DNA from 2 places in the Ectobacillus sp. JY-23 genome. Region 2 is predicted to be linked to the other one. Evidence: a T-box and tRNA genes for the amino acid it is inferred to sense, from the RefSeq annotation. Region 2 holds a T-box; the other holds one or more tRNA genes.
What was found. A T-box is a leader RNA that pairs with one kind of tRNA and senses whether it is charged. The one in region 2 lies ahead of proS (proline--tRNA ligase), so its partner is inferred to be a tRNA-Pro.

Region 1 (7,980 bases), 860 kb from region 2:
AAATCATCATGCCCCTTATGACCTGGGCTACACACGTGCTACAATGGACAATACAAAGGGTTGCGAGACCGCGAGGTGGAGCGAATCCCATAAAATTGTTCTCAGTTCGGATTGCAGGCTGCAACTCGCCTGCATGAAGCCGGAATCGCTAGTAATCGCGGATCAGCATGCCGCGGTGAATACGTTCCCGGGCCTTGTACACACCGCCCGTCACACCACGAGAGTTTGTAACACCCGAAGTCGGTGGGGTAACCGTAAGGAGCCAGCCGCCTAAGGTGGGACAGATGATTGGGGTGAAGTCGTAACAAGGTAGCCGTATCGGAAGGTGCGGCTGGATCACCTCCTTTCTATGGAGACATCAATGAACGCTGTTCATTGTATGAATACGTTTTGACAACTTCGTTCAGTTTTGAGAGAACTATCTCTCAAACATGTACCTTGAAAACTGGATAACAATACAAGTGTAATTCAAAAAGTGTAAACTTTTTAATGGTTAAGTTAGAAAGGGCGCACGGTGGATGCCTTGGCACTAGGAGCCGATGAAGGACGGGACTAACACCGAAATGCTTCGGGAGCTGTAAGTAAGCTATGATCCGGAGATCTCCGAATGAGGAAACTCACCATTCGTAATGGAATGGTATCCTTATCTGAATACATAGGGTAAGGAAGGCAGACCCAGGGAACTGAAACATCTAAGTACCTGGAGGAAGAGAAAGCAAATGCGATTTCCTAAGTAGCGGCGAGCGAAACGGAATTAGCCCAAACCAAGAGGCTTGCCTCTTGGGGTTGTAGGACGCTCTATACGGAGTTACAAAGGAACGAGGTAGACGAAACGGTCTGGAAAGGCCTGTCATAGAAGGTAACAACCCTGTAGTTGAAACTTCGTTCCCTCTTGAGCGGATCCTGAGTACGGCGGAACACGTGAAATTCCGTCGGAATCCGGGAGGACCATCTCCCAAGGCTAAATACTCCCTAGTGACCGATAGTGAACCAGTACCGTGAGGGAAAGGTGAAAAGCACCCCGGAAGGGGAGTGAAAGAGATCCTGAAACCGTGTGCCTACAAGTAGTCAGAGCCCATTTACGGGTGATGGCGTGCCTTTTGTAGAATGAACCGGCGAGTTACGATCCCGTGCAAGGTTAAGTTGATAAGGCGGAGCCGCAGCGAAAGCGAGTCTGAATAGGGCGACATAGTACGTGGTCGTAGACCCGAAACCAGGTGATCTACCCATGTCCAGGGTGAAGTTCAGGTAACACTGAATGGAGGCCCGAACCCACGCACGTTGAAAAGTGCGGGGATGAGGTGTGGGTAGCGGAGAAATTCCAATCGAACCTGGAGATAGCTGGTTCTCCCCGAAATAGCTTTAGGGCTAGCCTCAAGTGTGAGAGTCTTGGAGGTAGAGCACTGATTGGACTAGGGGCCCCCCTCGGGTTACCGAATTCAGTCAAACTCCGAATGCCAATGACTTATTCCTTGGGAGTCAGACTACGAGTGATAAGATCCGTGGTCAAAAGGGAAACAGCCCAGACTGCCAGCTAAGGTCCCAAAATGTATGTTAAGTGGAAAAGGATGTGGAGTTGCTTAGACAACTAGGATGTTGGCTTAGAAGCAGCCACCATTTAAAGAGTGCGTAATAGCTCACTAGTCGAGTGACTCTGCGCCGAAAATGTACCGGGGCTAAACATACTACCGAAGCTGCAGATTGATACCGATGGTATCAGTGGTAGGGGAGCGTTCTAAGGGCTGTGAAGTCAGACCGTAAGGACTGGTGGAGCGCTTAGAAGTGAGAATGCCGGTATGAGTAGCGAAAGATGGGTGAGAATCCCATCCACCGTATGCCTAAGGTTTCCTGAGGAAGGCTCGTCCGCTCAGGGTTAGTCAGGACCTAAGCCGAGGCCGACAGGCGTAGGCGATGGACAACAGGTTGATATTCCTGTACCACCTCTTTACCGTTTGAGCAATGGAGGGACGCAGGAGGATAGGAGATGCGCACCGCTGGTCGCGTGCGTCTAAGCAGTTAGGCTGATGAGTAGGCAAATCCGCTCATCGTAAGCTGGCTGAGCTGTGATGGGGAAGCCCGTATGGGCGAACTCTCTGATTCCACACTGCCAAGAAAAGCTTCTAGCGAGGTAAAAGGTGCCTGTACCGCAAACCGACACAGGTAGGCGAGGAGAGAATCCTAAGGTGTGCGAGAGAACTCTGGTTAAGGAACTCGGCAAAATGACCCCGTAACTTCGGGAGAAGGGGTGCTCTCTAGCGAGAGCCGCAGTGAAAAGGCCCAAGCGACTGTTTAGCAAAAACACAGGTCTCTGCGAAGCCGCAAGGCGAAGTATAGGGGCTGACACCTGCCCGGTGCTGGAAGGTTAAGGGGAGAGGTTAGCGCAAGCGAAGCTTTGAACCGAAGCCCCAGTAAACGGCGGCCGTAACTATAACGGTCCTAAGGTAGCGAAATTCCTTGTCGGGTAAGTTCCGACCCGCACGAAAGGTGTAACGATTTGGGCACTGTCTCAACCAGAGACTCGGTGAAATTATAGTACCTGTGAAGATGCAGGTTACCCGCGACAGGACGGAAAGACCCCGTGGAGCTTTACTGTAGCCTGATATTGAATTTTGGTACAGCTTGTACAGGATAGGTAGGAGCCTATGAACCCGGAGCGCCAGCTTCGGTGGAGGCGTCGGTGGGATACTACCCTGGCTGTATTGAAGTTCTAACCCGCGCCCCTACATCGGGGCGGGAGACAGTGTCAGGTGGGCAGTTTGACTGGGGCGGTCGCCTCCTAAAATGTAACGGAGGCGCCCAAAGGTTCCCTCAGAATGGTTGGAAATCATTCGAAGAGTGTAAAGGCATAAGGGAGCTTGACTGCGAGACCTACAAGTCGAGCAGGGACGAAAGTCGGGCTTAGTGATCCGGTGGTTCCGCATGGAAGGGCCATCGCTCAACGGATAAAAGCTACCCCGGGGATAACAGGCTTATCTCCCCCAAGAGTCCACATCGACGGGGAGGTTTGGCACCTCGATGTCGGCTCATCGCATCCTGGGGCTGTAGTCGGTCCCAAGGGTTGGGCTGTTCGCCCATTAAAGCGGTACGCGAGCTGGGTTCAGAACGTCGTGAGACAGTTCGGTCCCTATCCGTCGCGGGCGCAGGAAATTTGAGAGGAGCTGTCCTTAGTACGAGAGGACCGGGATGGACGCACCGCTGGTGTACCAGTTGTTCTGCCAAGGGCATCGCTGGGTAGCTATGTGCGGACGGGATAAGTGCTGAAAGCATCTAAGCATGAAGCCCCCCTCAAGATGAGATTTCCCATAGCGTCAAGCTAGTAAGATCCCTGAAAGATGATCAGGTTGATAGGTCAGAGGTGGAAGCGCGGCGACGTGTGGAGCTGACTGATACTAATCGATCGAGGGCTTAACCAAAAAGCAGAAGCGAGCGTTTAGCGAGCTGGAGCTAGATTATGCACTTGTTATCCAGTTTTGAAGGAACATGCCTTCAAAAGAGCGTAGCTCTTTAAAAAAACATGTTGACATCTCATGAGAAATCATTATAATAATGATTGTCTCTAAAAAAAGTCTAGTGATGATGGCAAAGAGGTCACACCCGTTCCCATACCGAACACGGAAGTTAAGCTCTTTTGCGCCGAGGGTAGTTGGGACCTTGTCCCTGTGAGAGTAGGACGTCGCTAGGCAATGGAGGATTAGCTCAGCTGGGAGAGCACCTGCCTTACAAGCAGGGGGTCGGCGGTTCGATCCCGTCATCCTCCACCATATGCCGGCTTAGCTCAATTGGCAGAGCAACTGACTTGTAATCAGTAGGTTGGGGGTTCAAGTCCTCTAGCCGGCACCAGATTTATGGCGGTCGTGGCGAAGTGGTTAACGCATCGGATTGTGGCTCCGACATTCGTGGGTTCGATTCCCATCGATCGCCCTTTTAAATATTGCGGGTGTGGCGGAATTGGCAGACGCACCAGACTTAGGATCTGGCGCCTTTGGCGTGGGGGTTCGAGTCCCTTCACCCGCACCAATATATGCGGAAGTAGTTCAGTGGTAGAATACAACCTTGCCAAGGTTGGGGTCGCGGGTTCGAATCCCGTCTTCCGCTTATGCCGGGGTGGCGGAACTGGCAGACGCACAGGACTTAAAATCCTGCGGTAGGTGACTACCGTACCGGTTCGATTCCGGTCCTCGGCACTTAAATATGCGCCCGTAGCTCAATTGGATAGAGCATCTGACTACGGATCAGAAGGTTATGGGTTCGAATCCTTTCGGGCGCGTTATACGGGAAGTGGCTCAGCTTGGTAGAGCACCTGGTTTGGGACCAGGGGGTCGCAGGTTCAAATCCTGTCTTCCCGATTTCATGGGGCCTTAGCTCAGCTGGGAGAGCGCCTGCCTTGCACGCAGGAGGTCAGCGGTTCGATCCCGCTAGGCTCCACTTTTATTATGATGGCGGTGTAGCTCAGCTGGCTAGAGCGTACGGTTCATACCCGTAAGGTCGGGGGTTCGATCCCCTCCGCCGCTACCATAAAAGGACCTTTAGCTCAGCTGGTTAGAGCAGACGGCTCATAACCGTCCGGTCGTAGGTTCGAGTCCTACAAGGTCCACCAAAGCTTCATATCATGGAGGAATACCCAAGTCTGGCTGAAGGGATCGGTCTTGAAAACCGACAGGCGGTGAAAGCCGCGCGGGGGTTCGAATCCCTCTTCCTCCGCCATTATTTTATGAAGCAAATAGAATGAATTATCGTCGCGGGGTGGAGCAGTCCGGTAGCTCGTCGGGCTCATAACCCGAAGGTCGCAGGTTCAAATCCTGTCCCCGCAACCAAGGTCCCGTGGTGTAGCGGTTAACATGCCTGCCTGTCACGCAGGAGATCGCCGGTTCGATCCCGGTCGGGACCGCCATTTTGGCTCGGTAGCTCAGTCGGTAGAGCAGAGGACTGAAAATCCTCGTGTCGGCGGTTCGATTCCGTCCCGAGCCACTTCTTATTTTATAAAGATTTGATGCCGGCTTAGCTCAATTGGCAGAGCAACTGACTTGTAATCAGTAGGTTGGGGGTTCAAGTCCTCTAGCCGGCACCATTTGTTTATAAAGCAACATCATCGTTAGCCATTAGCTCAGTCGGTAGAGCACGATCGAATAAGCTTCGTAGCATAGACTACAGCGTACTCATCGAGCTGCGACTTGAATAAGCTTACTGAGATGAGGACGTCATATACAAAGGTATAACCCTTGTATAAATTCTTTTATTGTTATGAGCCATTAGCTCAGTCGGTAGAGCATCTGACTTTTAATCAGAGGGTCGAAGGTTCGAGTCCTTCATGGCTCACATTTCATGCGGGTGTAGTTTAGTGGTAAAACAAGAGCCTTCCAAGCTCTGGTCGTGAGTTCGATTCTCATCACCCGCTCCAAGGGCCTATAGCTCAGCTGGTTAGAGCGCACGCCTGATAAGCGTGAGGTCGATGGTTCGAGTCCATTTAGGCCCATTTTTAATATAATTGATTATTCCGCAATAGCTCAGCGGTAGAGCAATCGGCTGTTAACCGATAGGTCGTAGGTTCGAATCCTACTTGCGGAGCCATATAGAGAAGTACCCAAGTGGCTCAAGGGGCTCCCCTGCTAAGGGAGTAGATCGCGATAGCGGTGCGAGGGTTCGAATCCCTTCTTCTCTGCCACGGCCCGTTGGTCAAGTGGTTAAGACACCGCCCTTTCACGGCGGTAACACGGGTTCGAATCCCGTACGGGTCATACTGAAAACGTCAGCGAATAGAGTCGCTGGCGTTTTTTGTTTTATATTTTTAGATGGATGAGGAGATTAACCTTTTACAACCCTCATTGTTTATAAAACCTTTCTTTCTATAATCTTATGTGAAAAAGTTCACAAATTAATCATATATGTGAATTGATTCACAAACTTAACGTGCTACAATATAAATGTAAACAGCAATGATGCACATATACTTAATACAAATACGCACCGAACAAAGGAGAGCGAGTGACAATGAGAGAAAACATTAATCGTGTAGTGTTAATTGGTACAGGAGCAGTAGGCTGCAGCTATGCGTATGCGATGTTAAACCAAGGCATTGCCGAAGAATTGGTGTTAGTGGATGTCAACGAAGCAAAAGCTGAAGGGGAAGCGATGGACTTAAAGCACGGTATTCCATTCGCCCCGTCTCCAACAAAAATTTGGGACGGTAGCTATGCAGATTGTAAAGACGCAGACCTTGTCGTTATTACCGCAGGTCTTCCACAAAAACCAGGTGAAACTCGATTAGATCTCGTTGAAAAAAACACAAAAATCTTTAAGCAAATTGTACGCGGCGTCATGGACAGCGGCTTTGACGGCATCTTTTTAGTCGCGACAAACCCTGTTGACATTTTAACATACGTAACCTGGAAGGAATCTGGTCTGCCGAAAGAGCGTGTTATCGGTTCTGGTACAACTTTAGATACAGCGCGCTTCCGCTATATGCTGAGTGAATACTTTGAGGTAGACGCTCGAAACGTGCATGCCTATATTATCGGTGAACATGGCGATACAGAGCTACCGGTATGGAGCCATGCTTCCATTGGTGTACGTAAATTAGAAAAGTTTTTAGAAGACCCAGACTACAGACAGGACGAATTGGATGATATTTTCGTAAATGTGCGCGATGCAGCGTATCATATTATTAATCGTAAAGGCTCCACATACTATGGGATTGGGATGTCTCTCGCTCGCGTAACAAAAGCAATTTTAAATAATGAAAACTGTATTTTGACAGTGTCTGCGTATCTTGAAGGAGAATACGGTCAGCAAAATGTATATATCGGTGTTCCGGCCATCATTAATCGAAGTGGTATTCGAGAGATTATGGAGCTGGAGTTGAATGAGGAAGAACAAGGAAAATTTGAGCATTCTGTGAAGGTATTGAAGGAAACGATGGCACCGGTGTTGTAGGTTTAATGTATAATGGCTTGTTGGAAGGAGAAGGCGATAGCCTTCTTCCTTTATTTTTACCAAAAAGAAACTTTCTTGGTTAAGAAGAATGAATTGACATGCTACAATAACAACAGAAAACTTCCATACATATTTTCCTCAAACCAAACACCCGCTCCTCGAGTGTTTTTTACAAACAATTTTCCTCACAGCTACTTCTTCTTTACAAAATTCACCTATCATTAAAACCAGCACCTTCTTTTCGACAAACATTTTTGCACGAAAAAGTATGTCATGAATGAGCATCAAGGATTACTTATTTTCTGATTAATCAAAATAATATAACACTATTTTAGAATAAAGCGTTTACATTTTAATATTCGTCAAAATTTGATGTTTATTGTCGAAAAGTTATTGTTTCTAGTAAGTTTTTCACGAAAAACCGTATAATTTTTTGTTTTTTAGAAGGATTCTTAATATTTTTGTAGAATGATAATAACGAGTTAGATAATTATGTTTGTTTTGTGAGGTGAGAGTGATGATTGTGACACATCCGACAGAGTATGATTTACATTTGTTTCATGAGGGAAGTTTGTATGCGTCTGAGGAAACGTTTGGCGCACATGTGACGCAAGAGAATGGCATAGCGGGAACACGTTTTACCGTGTGGGCGCCGCATGCGATTTCTGTTTCAGTCGTTGGTGATTTCAATGATTGGAGGGGCGGTGAGTATGCGATGGAGAAGCTAAATAACGAGGGTGTATGGTCGTTGTTTATTCCTGCCGTTGGACATATGACATTGTACAAATATGCGATTGAGACAAGTCGAGGCGATGTAATTTTGAAGGCAGACCCATACGCACGCTATGCGGAGGTTCGGCCCCAAACTGCTTCTATTGTCTATCAAAGTGCACCTTATGCTTGGAATGATCAAAAATGGATCCGCAGCAAGAAAAGAAAGTCCATCTACGAGGAACCTGTAACTATATATGAGCTTCACTTTGGTTCTTGGAAAAAGAAAGAGGACGGCTCGTTCTATACGTACCGGGAAATGGCGGATGAATTAATTCC
Region 2 (7,980 bases):
ACCTGGACTTTTTAGGCGAGAGAGAAGAACAGGCGGTATATTGTTGCGGTTAGGACTTATGATGCACTCGTGCTTTGTAAGACCATGCGCAGGGAAATAACTGTTCTGGCTCGTTCTTCTCGATTTTTACTTAGTATGCTTTTCCCCAGTAAACCATGTGCTTTGCTTCTTTACCACAGCATACGCAAGACGTTGTATGCTGAACCTGCTCAAATGGAATACACCTTGATGTTACACCGACTTCTTCTTTTAAGCGTTCTTCACATGCTAATGCACCGCACCACATTGCTTGGATAAAGCCTTGCTTTTCATCTGCGATCTTCTGCATGTCTTCCATAGAATGAGCGACGTATGTTTTTTCATCGCGCGCAGCCTTTGCACGAGCAAACATGGATTGATGAATGTCGTGAAGGAGCTCGGTAATGCGCGTCTCTAGTGCATCTAGCGTTACAATTTCCTTTTGCTTCGTATCGCGGCGAACGAGGACTGCTTGATTGTTTTCGATGTCTTTTGGTCCGATTTCGACACGAATTGGAACACCCTTCATTTCATACTCATTAAACTTCCAGCCTGGCGATTTGCTGCCCGCGTCCATTTTCACGCGTGCTACCTTAGCAATACGCTCCTGCAGCGCTGCCGCTTTTTCGAGCACACCTTCCTTATGCTGGGCAATCGGGATAATGATAACCTGTGTAGGTGCAATTTTTGGTGGCAGCACCAAGCCATTATTATCACCGTGCACCATAATCATTGCACCAATTGTGCGTGTTGTCATACCCCAAGAGGTTTGATGCGCATGCTCCCATCTGCCATTTTTGTTTAAATATTTAATATCAAATGCTTCGGTAAAGTTGGTTCCGAAGTTATGAGACGTAGCTGTTTGAAGTGCTTTACCATCGTGCATCAAGCTTTCAATGGTATATGTAGCTTTAGCACCGGCAAACTTTTCTTTCTCTGTTTTTTGTCCTTTTACAACTGGAATCGCTAAATATTCCTCACAAAACCATGCATATAGATTTAAAATATCAATTGTTTCCGCATGTGACTCTTCAGCCGTCGCATGAACAGTATGACCCTCCTGCCACAAGAATTCTGTTGTACGCAGAAACGGACGTGTTGTCTTTTCCCAACGTACGACGGAACACCATTGATTGTACAATTTCGGTAAATCATTATAGGACTGCACAATCTTAGAGAAATGCTCACAAAATAACGTTTCCGATGTTGGACGTACACAAAGACGCTCCGCAAGCTTTTCTTCTCCGCCATGCGTCACCCAGGCTACTTCAGGCGCAAAGCCTTCCACATGGTCCTTCTCCTTTTGCAGCAGGCTCTCTGGGATGAACATTGGCATATACACATTTTCATGTCCTTTTTCCTTTAAGCGTTCATCCATGACGCGCTGGATGTTCTCCCAAATTGCGTACCCGTACGGACGCAAAATCATACAACCCTTTACACTTGAATAATCAACGAGCTCTGCCTTCTTCACAATATCCGTATACCACTGGGCAAAGTCTTCTTCCATAGATGTGATTTCTTTTACTTGATCTTTCATCCTCTGAAACCTCCTTAATATTTTATCTAGACCTTTGGGGATACAAAAAAGCCCCATCCCACAATAGGGACCGAGCTTGTGTCGGCGGTACCACCCTGATTTATATAAATCACTATATACCCTCAAGTCAGATAACGGTCTTATCCCGCTGCAGCCTACTATTATTTCGGTGCAGGACTCCAAGGCTGGTTCAACGCATCCTTTTTGAGAATCTTTCAGCCGCCGAATTCTCTCTCTGCTAAAAAGGGGCCTTGCGTTTACTACTCCTCTTCACTGTCTGTTTGCTGTAATTTTCAATCATTTTACAATAAGTATAACCGAGATACAAGGAAAAAACATTCTTTAGAAGATATTTTCGTTAAGTAAAATATACGTTAAGTTTCTTCCATTTTTTCTGAAATAATATAAAAATGCTGTAAAATAAGTAGTATGTTTTATTTTTATAAATATTCAGATAAAAACAACTACATCGCTATACAATAAACTAAAGGAGGGGAATGCTAGTGAAACTAACAAAACAGGAAAAAAGCTGGATGTTTTACGATTGGGCCAACTCCGCCTACTCTTTAGCCATTACGACAACGATTTTGCCTTTATATTTTAAAATGGTCGCAGAGGGTGCGGGAATGAAAGCTTCTACCTCTACTGCCTTCTGGGGGTACGCCAACTCATTCGCAACGTTTTTAATTGCTCTAATGGCTCCTGTCCTCGGTACAATTGCCGACTATAAAGGCTTGAAGGAGCGGTTTTTTAGCTTTTTCTTTGGTTTAGGTGTTGTATTCACCGCTGCCCTTGCCCTCGTACCAAGCGATCAGTGGATGTGGCTTTTATGCATTTATACACTCACCGCTATCGGCTTTTCTGGCGCTAATGTGTTTTACGATGCCTATCTTGTAGACGTAACGTCTGAGCAGCGAATGGATAAAATTTCAGCCAACGGTTTTGCGCTTGGCTACATCGGCAGTACCATTCCATTTCTGCTATCTATGGCTCTTATTTTTCTCTCTCAAAATGGTACATTACCATTATCATTTGCAGCAGCATGTCAGCTCTCCTTTGTCATCACCGCTATTTGGTGGGTCGTATTCACCATCCCAATGCTTCGCAATGTAAAACAGGTTTACTATATCGAAAGAGAACCGAATGTCATTCAAAACAGTTTTAAGCGTCTATTTGATACCTTTCGCAATATCAAGCAGCATAAAGTTTTATTTATGTTTCTATTAGCCTATTTTTTCTATATCGATGGCGTCAGTACGATTATTAAAATGGCGTCTACGTACGGAGCTGACTTAGGCATTGGTGCAACTGATTTATTATTAATCCTACTCATTACCCAAATTGTCGCCTTCCCTTTTGCTTGGCTATACGGTCGCCTCGCCGCGAGATTTCCAGGTAAAACGATGCTGTATGTAGCAATCGGAATGTATACGATATTATGTATCTATGCTTACTTCGTCACAACAACTCTTGATTTTTGGATTTTGGCGCTCCTTGTCGGCACATCACAAGGCGGTATTCAAGCGCTGAGCCGCTCCTACTTCGCTAAGCTAGTGCCAAAGGAAAAATCAAATGAATTTTTTGGCTTCTACAATATCTTCGGGCGCTTCGCCGCTGTAATGGGGCCTTTGCTAACAGGCATTGTCACACAGATGACCGGCAGTACCAATGCCGGCGTATTGAGCGTAGTCGTGCTGTTTATCATCGGATTTGTATTACTTATCCGCGTACCACAAACAGAGCAGCATACCAATTCAAATTCATTACCGCTATAACAGAAGGGGATATGTCCCCCTTCTGTTATTCTTATAACTGCTCTACCGTATTAGGAACAGATTAACAAGCATCCAGCACGTGTACCTCTTTAGCGCTAACCGCAACTACACATCGCCCGTTCTTCTCTCCCATCTAAAAAACAACCTTTCATATCTATTCATTATTTTTCATAAACACTCTTTCCCTCTCCTTCAATTTCTCGTATACTTTTTCTATCATCATGAAGGGAAGTGAAAAGAAAGTTGAAAGATATACTAGAAAGAAGATTAAAACTATGGCATATTATCGCGATCGGTCTTGGTTATATGGCACCGATGGCGGTATTTGATACGTTTGGTATTGTAACCGAGGTGACGGATGGACATGTTCCAGCTGCCTATACAGTAACATTAATCGCCATTTTATTTACCGCCCTTAGCTATGGCCATATGGTAAAAGCGTTTCCTGGGGCTGGTTCTGCCTACACGTACGCCCAGCAATCCATTAATAGCAATGTTGGCTTTTTAGTGGGCTGGGCCGCTATACTAGACTATTTATTTCTACCAATGATTAATGCTCTTTTAACAGCTATTTATTTAAGTGCAATTTTCCCCGATGTACCAGGGTGGATTTGGATTGTAGGCTTTGTACTTATTTTAACTGTTTTTAATATTTTCAGCGTTCAGCTCACGGTTTCTTTTGGTGCTGTATTGGTGTTGTTTCAGGTCATTACCGCTATTTTATTTATCCTGCTAAGCGCTGGGCAGTCATATGCTCAATGGTCAACTGCGCCATTTACAGACAATGTTTCGGTAGGAGTACTGTTCGCAGGCGCCTCCATTCTATGCTTTTCGTTTCTAGGATTTGACGCAGTTACCACTCTGTCTGAGGAAACAATTGAACCAAAAAAGACGATTCCAAAAGGGATTTTAATTATCGCCTTAACCGGGGGCTTATTATTTATTACCGTTTCTTTCTTTGCGCAAATTTTGTTCCCAAGCGCTGCCATGTTTAGCGATGTAGAAGGTGCTTCTGCTGAGATTGCTTATAAAATCGGTGGGACATTGTTTCAATCTGTGTTCGTCGCAGCCGCGTTAACCTCGACAATTGCCTCAGGACTAGCTTCTCATATGAGCGCATCTCGTCTTTTGTTCGCGATTAGCCGCGATGGCTTTTTGCCGAAGCGTATCTTCAGCTACGTACATCCGCGAACAAAAACACCGATGTGGAACATTATCCTGATCGGTGTTTTATCACTTACTGCTGTTTTGTTAAGTCTGGAGATGGCTGCGTCTTTAATTAACTTCGGCGCACTTACAGCCTTTAGCGCCGTTAACATTTCAGTCATCATGCATTATTATGTAAAACAAAAACGACGTTCTGCATGGGATACGGTCCGTTTTCTAATTGCACCGCTGCTTGGTAGTGTGTTCATCTTTTTCCTATGGACAAGCCTAGAAGCAACCTCGCTGATACTTGGACTTTCTTGGTCCATGATTGGCGCGTTGTACCTGTTATATGTAAGGAAGATGAAGAAGATTAATATTCCAACGTTTCATTTTGAATAAGGATTTCCCCCGAGCGGGGAAATCCTTTTCAATTTTTTCACAAAAACATAATCAATTTCGCTATATATAAAAGAAGCTATCGGCAACCACGGAGGTAAGCATATATGAAAGAAAATCTTGATATTTACTTACAACAAATGCACTAGATTTCTTACATCATTTAGAAAATACTGTCGTTATCTTAAATCCAAGAATAGAGACACAAAAACTATTTACACCTGCAGAACTGGATGCTATTAAAGAATGGAAAAGATGTAGCTACAGTACTTAAGAGAAGTACATGCACTGTAAGCCGTTCTTACACTTTTGATTGCTGTTTGAATAGTTCATGTCAAAGAAGAGGTGCTGTTTTTGAGGAAAACTTTTGTATCTGTTTTATGTATAACTCTCGTTTTATGCGTGGCAGCCTGCCGTCCATATACAGGTGAATATATCCAATGGACCGATTCCCCTGAAATTGCTAATACTAAGTTACTGAAGAAAAATAAGATTCCTTATAAGGTTGAAAATGGGGTTATGTATATTCCTAAAGACGCTTTTAATACTGCCATTTCTTGCTGCAGCTAATCTAACAAAAACAGGATGTCTGAAATAGTCCTTTATACTCCCTAAGACCTCCTCTTTCTTTTGAAGCTTTTTTCTACACGGACATTTTGCGATGTGTAATCACCCAGCAGGCTATGTAACCGAGAAACGCTGCCAATAAGATATCGCCTCCTTGGCTAAAAAGGCGTTTTGGAAAAGTAACTACTACTTTACAACTTAATCACTTCTATGTAGAGTTTTGTTTTTATTGATAATAATTCTTATTGTAGAAATAAGTGAAAACTCCCGTATCGTAATTGTTGTCCAAACAAACCACGAGGGGAGCTTTCACTTTGTCCTTACAGTGTATTAAATTACTTTTACCATCTTTTTGAAGATAAATCTCTCACCAGATGAAGAGCCTCATGGATTTTCCAGTATTGTCGACTCTTACACAGTAAATTACTCGATTTGATTACTTAATTTTATCGTTTAGGGGTAAGTTCATTTGTATTAAGTAAATAGCGGTGTCCCATTCAACTTCTTCAAAATAAGACTTTTGAATTAACTCCCTATCTCTTCTGTTCCTCTCTCTTCACCTTCGAATACAATCCCCATAATGGGTACGGCAGAAATCACAATGCATACCGCAGAGATGACGAAAACAGCAAATAAAGAAGTTGCCTCCATTAGTACACCAGCAAAAGCAGACCCAAGCAGCATTGTGCCCATAAATATAGGTGTAATAATGCCATTTATGCGACCAATCATGTGCTCCTCTACAAGTTGAATCATAAGTGTGCCGATTACAATATTTACACCCGCTAGAAAAGCACCGCTTAAGAAACGCATTGTGAGTGTGAGCCAAAAAGAAGTTGAAAGTACTTCCACTATACTGGCCACCGCCAAAAACAATATGCCCCCAAGCAAGATCGTTTTCTGGTTTGTTCGTTGTATACTCGCAAGTAATCCACCACCAACTAACAAACCAACTCCCGCTGCGGCCGAAAGGTATTGTACAGCCTCCTTATCAAGTTGAAGCCTCTCTGTCACAAGAAACACCTCAAGCGGCTGAATCAAACCTACACCAAGTCCTACAAAAGCAAATGAAATTGACATGTATCGTAAGCTTTTAGCTGTGTATACATACTTCCAGCCTGCCTTTATATCAGCAAGTAACCCTTGTGCGATGATTTCTTCATCTCTTTGCCATTTTGGTAATCTTGTCAAAAGTAGCGCCGATAGCAAGAACAGCACGGTTAAGCTGTATAAAGAGGTCATTACACCTAGCTTTGTATATACGAGTGTGCCGATGACTGGGCCCGCGATGAGAAAAATTGCCTGTAAACTCTGTGTAATAGCAATCGCCGCAGAAATATGGGCATCTTCCACGTTTCGTTTAAACATTTTAGCTCCTGAAGGCTGCGCAAATTGACTGACCACCGCTGAAATGAATGCAGCAGCAAATAATGATTGCCACAGTCCAGCTTGAATTAGCAAGATAATACCAGCGATAGACGCGGCACTTAACAAGTCACCAACAATCATGGTGCGTTTCGGATTCCAGCGATCTGCAAGTGCACCGCCAATGAACGAAAAGATAAAAATTGGTGCATATTCCAGCACTGTTAATAATGAGACAGCAACCGGGTCATTATTCGTTTGTTCCATAATAAAAAATAGCAATGCCATATTCCGAATCCAGATAGCTAGCTGCTGCAGCAAATCCGATCCCACAATAATTCGAAAGGTTTGATTGCGCCATAATTCTTTCATACGTCTCCTCCTTATATACCGACTGTCCGGTCTAATTTTGTGTAGCAAAAGACCGTATGTTAGTCTTTTGCAGCAATCCCTGTTAGTAGTAAATCAATGCTTCTTTTATACAAACGTTTCACTTGTTCAGCCTCTAACTCGAAATATAATGTGCCAAGACCACTTAATGTTCCTTGCAAAATATACATAACATCCTCAGGTTGGTCGTTTTTAAATTCCCCGCGCTCAATGCCCTCTATAATAAGTTCTTTATACATGTCATGTGATGCACGGTTCCACATAAGCATGTCATGTAACGTATCCTGACTAACTGCTTGACTCATAATAAACTCATCCATTACTTTCATGAGTGGGTTCTCAAAGTCTTCTGCAAAGTGCTCAGCAAGCGCATATAACTTCTCCGTACTGGTCGCAATCGTTGCTTCTTTTTCCGCCCATGCTAGCATCCAATCCTGTATATGCATCTTCACTAAAAATAAAAATAACTCATCTTTACTTTTGAAATAGTAGTAAATACTTCCCTTACTACGACCTGTAACTCCGCAAATCTCTTCCATAGAAGTTGCTGCATATCCTTTACTCGCAAACAACTCCTTAGTTTGTAATGCAATCTCTCGCTTTACTTGTTCTCCATCTTTTCTGCGTTTCTGTTCCATAGCATCTCCCTCTAAACCGACCATTCAGTCTAATTTTAAAATACATTTTACATAAGCGCAAGTACCAGCATCCTAATTGCTAATCAAACGTTTGTTTAGTTCGAATTCCCTACTCTCTCAACGCTTCTAGCCTTTTAATCAA

Region 1: it encodes a tRNA-Pro, which carries the amino acid that the T-box ahead of proS (proline--tRNA ligase) is inferred to sense. The anticodon was not compared.

The regions. Positions count from the first base shown of each region.
Region 1 is NZ_CP095462.1:1,943,747-1,951,726, reverse strand. It holds rRNA gene MUG87_RS10165 (16S ribosomal RNA) at 1-347, shown strand, start outside; rRNA gene MUG87_RS10160 (23S ribosomal RNA) at 492-3,413, shown strand; rRNA gene rrf (5S ribosomal RNA) at 3,567-3,682, shown strand; tRNA gene MUG87_RS10150 (tRNA-Val) at 3,686-3,761, shown strand; tRNA gene MUG87_RS10145 (tRNA-Thr) at 3,765-3,840, shown strand; tRNA gene MUG87_RS10140 (tRNA-His) at 3,849-3,921, shown strand; tRNA gene MUG87_RS10135 (tRNA-Leu) at 3,934-4,017, shown strand; tRNA gene MUG87_RS10130 (tRNA-Gly) at 4,024-4,095, shown strand; tRNA gene MUG87_RS10125 (tRNA-Leu) at 4,099-4,184, shown strand; tRNA gene MUG87_RS10120 (tRNA-Arg) at 4,194-4,267, shown strand; tRNA gene MUG87_RS10115 (tRNA-Pro) at 4,273-4,346, shown strand; tRNA gene MUG87_RS10110 (tRNA-Ala) at 4,353-4,425, shown strand; tRNA gene MUG87_RS10105 (tRNA-Met) at 4,439-4,515, shown strand; tRNA gene MUG87_RS10100 (tRNA-Ile) at 4,521-4,597, shown strand; tRNA gene MUG87_RS10095 (tRNA-Ser) at 4,612-4,704, shown strand; tRNA gene MUG87_RS10090 (tRNA-Met) at 4,738-4,814, shown strand; tRNA gene MUG87_RS10085 (tRNA-Asp) at 4,816-4,891, shown strand; tRNA gene MUG87_RS10080 (tRNA-Phe) at 4,896-4,968, shown strand; tRNA gene MUG87_RS10075 (tRNA-Thr) at 4,993-5,068, shown strand; tRNA gene MUG87_RS10070 (tRNA-Lys) at 5,244-5,316, shown strand; tRNA gene MUG87_RS10065 (tRNA-Gly) at 5,325-5,398, shown strand; tRNA gene MUG87_RS10060 (tRNA-Ile) at 5,400-5,473, shown strand; tRNA gene MUG87_RS10055 (tRNA-Asn) at 5,494-5,568, shown strand; tRNA gene MUG87_RS10050 (tRNA-Ser) at 5,572-5,662, shown strand; tRNA gene MUG87_RS10045 (tRNA-Glu) at 5,664-5,735, shown strand; gene MUG87_RS10040 (L-lactate dehydrogenase) at 5,989-6,930, shown strand; gene glgB (1,4-alpha-glucan branching enzyme) at 7,448-7,980, shown strand, end outside.
Region 2 is NZ_CP095462.1:2,800,680-2,808,659, reverse strand. It holds gene proS (proline--tRNA ligase) at 131-1,558, opposite strand; T-box leader at 1,621-1,841, opposite strand; gene MUG87_RS14395 (MFS transporter) at 2,056-3,333, shown strand; gene MUG87_RS14390 (APC family permease) at 3,577-4,881, shown strand; gene MUG87_RS14385 (MFS transporter) at 5,971-7,182, opposite strand; gene MUG87_RS14380 (TetR/AcrR family transcriptional regulator) at 7,242-7,838, opposite strand.